One region of the Alistipes intestinihominis genome, then DNA from elsewhere that is predicted to be linked to it. Evidence: riboswitches for the same ligand, from Rfam matches in the RefSeq annotation. Region 1 holds a riboswitch; the other holds the start of a gene.
The links. A riboswitch is a leader RNA that binds a small molecule or an ion and turns the genes downstream of it on or off. The one in region 1 is predicted to bind cobalamin.
Positions count from the first base shown of each region.

Region 1 (4,136 bases):
CAGGCCCTCAACAATTCATGGGCAAGACGATCAAAGCCGGCGAAAGCTATTTCGTAGACTGCTACAACCACGAATTCAGCCGCGACATCGAACCCTGTGCCGACGATTTCACAGACGTTTACTATTACTACATGACCGACTACGTGCGCCGTTACAAGGGCGTCGCTGCGGTCGAGCCGGTGAATGAAGTCCACAAGATCGCCATCGACGGCAAATTCGACGACTGGGAGACCCTCGGAACCCGCTACAAGGATTACACGGACGACACCCGGGCACGCAACCACTGGGGCTTCGGCTACAAGAACCTCAGTCTCACGAACGACACCGGCCGCAACGACATCTGCTACGCCAAAGTGGCCACCGACTGCAAATCGCTCTTCTTCTACGTGGAGACCGCCGATCCGATCACGCCCCGCACCGGGCGCAACTGGATGCGGCTCTTCATTTCGGTGAAAGGCAGCACGGCGCCAGCCTGGGAAGGATTCCAATGGGTCGTTAACAACAAGGTCACGGATGACACCCGAACCACGCTCCAACGTTCGAAGGGAGGCTGGGACTGGGAGGAGGCTGCGACGATCGACTATGCCGTGTCGGGCAACCGGATGGAGATCGCCGTCCCGCTCCGGGAGCTCGGCATCGCCGACGTGCGCAACTTCACGGTCGATTTCAAATGGATCGACAACGCCGTGACCGACGGTGACATCCGCGAGTGCATGCGCGACGGCGATTCGGCTCCGGGCGACCGTTTCCGCTACCGCTATATATTCAAGTATTAATCCGACAATACCCCGATTCAACCATGAAACAGTTCCTCATGACCGCACTGCTCGCCGGATCGCTCGCAGCCTTCACCGGCTGCAAGGACGACGACGGCGGCAAATCGCAAAACTACCCCTCGCAAATCCCCGCCGCAGAGAAGATTCCCGTGGTGGCATGGCACGGCGTGCGCGCCTCTCACGCCAGCGTCGAACGTTTCCGCGAAGCCGAGCAGATGGGCATCACGCTCAACTACTCGCGCATGGGCAACGTCGAAACGGCACTCAAATGTCTCGACTACGCCGCCGAAACCGGTATCAAGCTCATCGTAGAGTGCGACGAACTCTATACGGAGAGCAAGCGTCTCGACGCCGTAACCCGGCTGAAAGACCATCCCGCGCTGGCCGGATACTTCGTCATGGACGAACCCCATCCGACGCAGTTCGCAAACATGTCCAAAATGATGTCCGACATCCGGCACGTGGACCGCGAGCACATCTGCTATGCGAACATCTTCCCCACAGGCGGCCCCGAACATTATGCGGCCCTCGGCGTGAAGGACTACAACGAGTACATCGACCGCTACATGGCCGAGGTTCCCGAAATCACGTTCCTCTCGTTCGACAAATACCCGATCATCAAGGACCCGAACATCGCGGACAGCCCGCGGCAGATCCTCGGCGAATGGTATCAGTGTCTCGAAATCGTCCGCGACCGCGCGCTCCGTTCGGGAATGGATTTCTGGAGCTTCATGCTCACCGTTCCCCACACCAGCTACCCGCAGCCGACGGTGGACGACCTGCGCCTACAGGCTTACAGCAACCTCGCCTACGGCACGCAGGTGCTCCAATGCTTCACTTACTGGACCCCGACGGTAGAGAATCCCGAACTCTGGAAATACCGCAACGGGCCGATCGCCGAGGACGGCACCCGCACCGAGACCTACGACATCGTGAAATCGGTGCTCGACGAGATCCAGAAACTGTCGTGGGTCTTCCTGGACAACAAAGTAACGGGCGTCTACCACATCGGCACCCCGCTGCCGCTGGACACCCGCGCCCTGGACAAGCTCCCTGCCGAGATCACCGAACTGTCGGTGGGCCGCGAAACCAACACGGCGTGCATTTCGTTCTTCGAGAACCACGGCTACCATTTCATGATGGCGGTCAACACCGACATCAACGAAAAGTGCTACCTCAATGTCGGCACGCAGGAGCACGTGCGCCGCATTCGCAAGGACGGCTCCGTGCAGCCGGCCTCGAACGACCAGCGCACGCTGACGCTCGACCCGGGCGACATGGTGCTCTACATGTGGTAGCCGCCCTGTCCGCAGGACAAAATCCGGAAAAAACCGCACCCCGCACGGCTTTTTCCGGATTTTCTCGTATCTTTGTCCCGCAAGGTTTCGGAACGGGGATCGCACGCACCCCGCCCGATGAAAAGGGAATCCGGTGAGAATCCGGAACAGTACCTGCTGCTGTAAGTCCCCTCCCCTCGCGGGAGACGACGGTTGCCGCACGCTATGCCACTGGCCGAAAGCCGGGAAGGCGCGGCAACAGGGACGAGTCAGAAGACCTGCCTTGACAAGGATTCGCACCCGCGGGTTTCGGGCAGAGATCGAACGGCAGCTTCGTCATACGACTTTTCCGTCCAGTCGATTTCACCGTCCGGAGTCCGGTGCATACGACTAAAAAATGGCAAGCTATATGATCCGGAATCTCTGTTTTTCAACGGCAGTCCTCCTCCTGGCGCTGCTCGCCTCCTGCAACAAGGACGACGTAATCACGGACGGCGGACCCAAACCCGTCATCACGCTGGACAATCCCGACGGCATTTATCCGGTGAAGGTCGGCAAATCGGTGACGATCGCCCCGACGGTCGAGAATGCCGAAGGCGCCGTCTACGCATGGATTCTCGACGACGAACCGGCCGGCTCCGGACCGACTTTCACGTTCGAGGCCCGGGAAGCGGGCATCTATTTCCTCGTCTTCCGCGTCGAAACCCCGAACGGCAAAGCCGAAGAGGAGCTGCGCATCGAGGTGAACCGGCTGCTGCCCCCGGAGATCTCGTTCCCCGTCGGCGACGACCGGGTGATGGAGGTGGAAGCCGGACGCGAAACCGTCATCGCCCCCACGATCGCCAACGGCGACGGAGCGACTTTCGAATGGACGCTCGACGGTGAAAAGGCCGGAACCGATGCGACCTACACGTTCAAACAGAGCGACTTGCGCGACTATCAGCTGACCCTGCGCGCCGAAAACGAAGACGGAGAAGACGAAGCGAGCGTCACCGTCCGGGTCGTGGAGCGTTTCACGGTGACAGCCGTTTTCCCGGCGCCCTCCCTCCGGTTCGGCAAGGCAGATACCCGGAACGTATCGCGGGACCGCACGCTCTACCTGCGTCCCGTCCTCGAACATTTCCACAATCCGACATTCGAATGGACGGTGGACGGAAAACCGGTCGCCGCCGAAGGCGACGGAGCCGTTTACGGCTTCAAATCGGCGGCGAAAGGCGATTATACGGTCGCTGTGAAAATCACCGACGACGACGGCCAGACTGCGACAGCCTCCGTCGCGGTGACCTGCTGCGACGACGAAATGTCGCACAAGCGTACCGGCGGAACCGGGCGGTTCTCGGACAAGGTCTACGAATACACTCCGGCTCCGGGGCAGTTCATCAACGAAGGCGGTTTCAAAGACATCACTTCGGCGGAAGCGGCCGCATCCAAAGCTCAGGAACTGCTCCGGCAAAACGCCGAGGAGAAAAAGAACTACTATGTGTCGCTGGGGGCCTGGGGCGGATATATCGTCGTGGGATTCGACCACAGCATCGAAAACAAGGGCGGCGACGACTTTTCGATCACGGGCAACCAGTTCGCCCAGTCGTCCGAACCGGGCATCGTGTGGGTCATGCAGGACACTAACGGCAACGGGCTTCCCGACGACGAGTGGTACGAGCTCAAAGGTTCGGAATACGGCAAACCGGAAACGCTCACGTCCTACGCCATGACCTACTACCGCCCGAAGAGCGCCGGCACGGACATCCAATGGAAAGACAACCGCGGCAACGCGGGCAAAGTCGAACGGAACAGCAGCCACACACAAGAGAGCTACTACCCGGGATGGATCGACGCCGAGAAGTACACGCTCTACGGCACGCGGCTGGCCGCCAACACGACGCGCCATCCGATCACAGGCGACTACTTCAATCGCCCCTACGACTGGGGATACGCCGACAACGCAGGCAACGACCAGGCCACGGGAGAGATTTCCGACGGCGACCAGCGCAAAAACTATTTCAGAATCTCCAACGCAGTGAATGCGGACGGCAGCGCCGCCAACCTCAAATACATCGACTTCATCAAGGTCCAGACCGGCATC
Region 1 covers NZ_JBBMFL010000006.1:43,542-47,677, forward strand. The annotation lists gene WMO46_RS06750 (glycoside hydrolase family 71/99 protein) at 1-776, shown strand, start outside; gene WMO46_RS06755 (hypothetical protein) at 800-2,074, shown strand; cobalamin riboswitch at 2,142-2,353, shown strand; gene WMO46_RS06760 (PKD-like domain-containing protein) at 2,463-4,136, shown strand, end outside.

Region 2 (4,136 bases), on a different contig from region 1:
CTCAAACCCGGCGACACGGTGAACGGCGCGATCCGTCCCCCGAAGGAGGGCGAGAAATATTTCCCGCTGGTACGCGTGAACGAGATCAACGGACTCAAACCCGAGTACATCCGCGACCGCGTGCAGTTCGAATACATGACGCCGTTGTTCCCCAGCGAGAAATTCTGCCTCACGGGCAACGGCCACAACAACATGTCCACCCGCATCGTGGACCTCTTTTCGCCCATCGGCAAAGGCCAGCGCGCGCTGATCGTCGCCCAGCCCAAAACGGGTAAGACGATGCTTCTGCAATCAATCGCCAACGCCATCGCCGACAACCATCCCGAAGTCTACATGATCGTCCTGCTGATCGACGAGCGCCCCGAGGAGGTGACCGAGATGGCCCGCAACGTGAAGGCCGAAGTCGTGGCCTCTACATTCGACGAACAGGCTTCGCGCCACGTGAAAGTGGCCGAAATGGTGCTCGACAAGGCCAAGCGCATGGTCGAAAGCGGTCACGACGTGGTGATCTTCCTCGACTCGATCACCCGTCTGGCACGCGCCTACAACTCGGTGCAGCCCGCTTCGGGCAAGGTGCTCTCGGGAGGTGTCGATGCCAACGCCCTGCACAAACCCAAGCGGTTCTTCGGCGCGGCCCGCAACACGGAGGAGAAAGGTTCGCTGACGATCATCGCCACGGCGCTGATCGACACCGGTTCGAAGATGGACGAAGTGATCTTCGAGGAGTTCAAGGGCACGGGCAACATGGAGTTGCAGCTCGACCGCAAACTCTCCAACAAGCGCGTCTACCCGGCCGTGGACGTTATCGCCTCGGGAACCCGCCGCGAAGACCTGCTGCTGCCGCGCGACGTGATGAACCGCACGTGGGTGCTGCGCAAATACCTTTCGGACATGACCCCCGTGGAGGCCATGGAGTTCCTGCAAAAACAGATGAGCCTCACGGATTCCAACGAGGAGTTCCTCGCCACGATGAACCACTAATAACGCGTACAGAAACTGCAACACCCGCCGAATCCATGAAAAACTACCTGCTTTTAGGCATGTGCCTGCTCTTCGCCCGCGGCGCCTCCGCATGGGGACAGAAGGGGCACGACGTTACGGCTTACATCGCCGAATGCCACCTGACACCCGAAGCGGCCGAGAAGGTTCACAAAGTGTTGGGAGGCTACTCTCCCGTCTACTTCGCCAACTGGCTCGATTTCGCCAGCCACTGGCCCGAATACGCCTATTCGAAGACCTGGCACTACCGCAATGTGGACGAGGGCGAAACGATCGAAAGCATGCCCGAGAATCCCGATGGCGACGTGCTGAAAGCCGTGACCGAGATCACCGAAAAACTCAAATCGGGAAAACTCGCCCCCGACGAAGAGGCGCTGAATCTCAAAATGCTGATCCATCTGGTAGGGGACATGCACTGCCCGATGCACCTGGGGCGTCTGAGCGACCTGGGCGGCAACCAGCGTCCGGTGCGGTTCTTCAACCGCGAAACCAACCTGCATTCGGTCTGGGACACGAATCTGCCCGAAGCGGCTCACAACTGGAGCTACACCGAGTGGAAGGAGCAGATCGACCGGCTGACCGACGAGGAAAAAGCCGGGATCACGGCCGGAGAGCCCGCCGACTGGGCGAAGGAGACGCATGAAATCTGCAAGGAGATCTATGCTTCGAGCCCCGAGGGCACGAAGATCGAGTACGACTACATTTTCAAATACACGCCCGTCATCGAGAAGCAGTTCCTGCGCGGCGGACACCGCCTGGCGCGCCTGCTGAACGAGATCTACCGATAGGGGAGTCCGGACGACGAAAACGCCCGCGGATCGAGAGGTCTGCGGGCGTTTTTCGTTTTCGCAGTCCGAATCCCGTCCGGAAGCGGTTGCAACGCCGATCCGCGTTTTTTGTTCACAATTTGTTGAAGAAAAATGGCGGAGGACGTTTGCCCGTCGGGGAACTATGTCTACATTTGTTTCCGTGCAAGGTTCTCCGCCGGTCGCAACCGGCATGGGATCAAAAGGGAACTCCTGTGAAAATCAGGGACTATTCCCGTAGCTGTAAGCTCCATAACGGTCCGCACACTCTCTGAGCCACTGTCCGCAAGGGCGGGAAGGCGTGCGGACGGAGCGAGTCAGAAGACCTGCCTTGCCGGAAAAGGTACCAGCCTTCGGGATATAGGGCGATACCCGAACAAGATTTTACGAAACGACATTCAGGAAGACCCGACGGGCCTGTCCGCCGTGCGCGGAGAGGGGCGGAGCGTCTTTCCGCACGGATGAAACACATAACGGATTTCAGAAGAATATGGGTATTTCAGAACTTTACATCATCAAGCGCGACGGCAAACGTGCGCCGTTCTCGGTCGAGAAGATCAAACGCGCCATCAGCAAGGCGTTCCTTTCGGTCGGCGGATACGCCACCGACGATGACCTCACGTCGGTGCTGAGCCGCGTACACGTGTCCGACGGCATGTCGGTCGAGGAGATTCAGAACCAGGTCGAGGTGGCCCTGATGGCCGAGCGCTATTTCGCCGTGGCCAAGAGCTACATGCTCTACCGCCAGAAGCACTCCGAAGACCGCGAAGAGCGCGACAAGCTGCGCTTCCTGACCGACTACTGCGACGCCAAGAACCCCGCTACGGGTTCGAAATACGACGCCAACGCCAACGTCGAAAACAAGAACATCGCCACGCTGATCGGCGAGCTGCCGAAGCAGAACTTCATCCGCCTGAACCGCCGCCTGCTCACGGACCGGATCAAGGAGATGTACGGCAAGGAGCTGTCGGACAAGTATCTGCGCCTGCTGAAAGATCATTTCATCTACAAGAACGACGAAACCTCGATGGCCAACTACTGCGCCTCGATCACGATGTATCCGTGGCTGCTGAACGGCACGCTGTCGGTCGGCGGCAACTCGACGCGCCCGACGAACCTCAAATCATTCTGCGGCGGATTCGTCAACATGGTCTTCATCGTGTCGTCGATGCTCTCGGGGGCCTGCGCCACGCCCGAATTCCTGATGTACATGAACTACTTCATCGAACAGGAGTACGGCGAGGACTACTACAAGCGCGCCGACGAAGTGGTGGACCTCTCGAAAAAGCACCGCACGATCGACAAGATGATCACCGACTGTTTCGAGCAGATCGTCTACTCGATCAACCAGCCGACCGGAGCGCGCAACTTCCAGGCCGTGTTCTGGAACGTCGCCTACTACGACCGCTACTATTTCGAGTCGCTCTTCGGGGAGTTCGTTTTCCCGGACGGTTCGAAACCCCACTGGGAGTCGCTGTCGTGGTTGCAGAAGCGGTTCATGACGTGGTTCAACAAGGAGCGGACGAAGACCGTGCTGACCTTCCCCGTGGAGACGATGGCGCTGCTCACCAAGGACGGCGACGTGATGGACAAGGAGTGGGGCGACATCACGGCCGAGATGTACGCCGCGGGGCACTCGTTCTTCACCTACATCAGCGACAACGCCGATTCGCTGTCGTCGTGTTGCCGCCTGCGGAACGAGATTCAGGACAACGGATTCAGCTACACGCTGGGCGCCGGCGGCGTCTCGACCGGTTCGAAAAGCGTGCTGACGATCAACCTGAACCGCTGCATCCAGTACGCCGCGAAGAACGGCATGCACTACCTGAAATATCTGGAAGAGGTCGTGGACCTGGTGCACAAGGTGCAGACAGCCTACAACGAGAATCTCAAAGAACTGAAAGCCAAAGGCATGCTGCCGCTGTTCGACGCGGGTTACATCAACCTTTCGCGCCAGTATCTGACCATCGGCGTCAACGGGCTGGTCGAGGCCGCGGAGTTTCTGGGCATTCCGATCAACGACAACGACGAATACGCGGCGTTCGTGCAGGAGGTACTGGGGCTGATCGAGCGCTACAACCGGAAATACCGCACCAAAGAGCTGATGTTCAACTGCGAAATGATCCCGGCGGAGAACGTCGGCGTAAAGCACGCCAAATGGGACCGCGAGGACGGATACGCGGTGCCGCGCGACTGTTACAACTCCTATTTCTACGTCGTGGAGGACGAGTCGCTGAACGTCATCGACAAGTTCCGGCTCCACGGCCGCAAATACATCGACCACCTCACGGGCGGCTCGGCGCTGCACATGAACCTCGAAGACCATCTGTC
Region 2 covers NZ_JBBMFL010000027.1:12,965-17,100, forward strand. The annotation lists gene rho (transcription termination factor Rho) at 1-981, shown strand, start outside; gene WMO46_RS15020 (S1/P1 nuclease) at 1,017-1,787, shown strand; cobalamin riboswitch at 1,957-2,153, shown strand; gene nrdD (anaerobic ribonucleoside-triphosphate reductase) at 2,296-4,136, shown strand, end outside.
Region 2: another riboswitch for cobalamin. It lies ahead of nrdD (anaerobic ribonucleoside-triphosphate reductase); the one in region 1 lies ahead of WMO46_RS06760 (PKD-like domain-containing protein).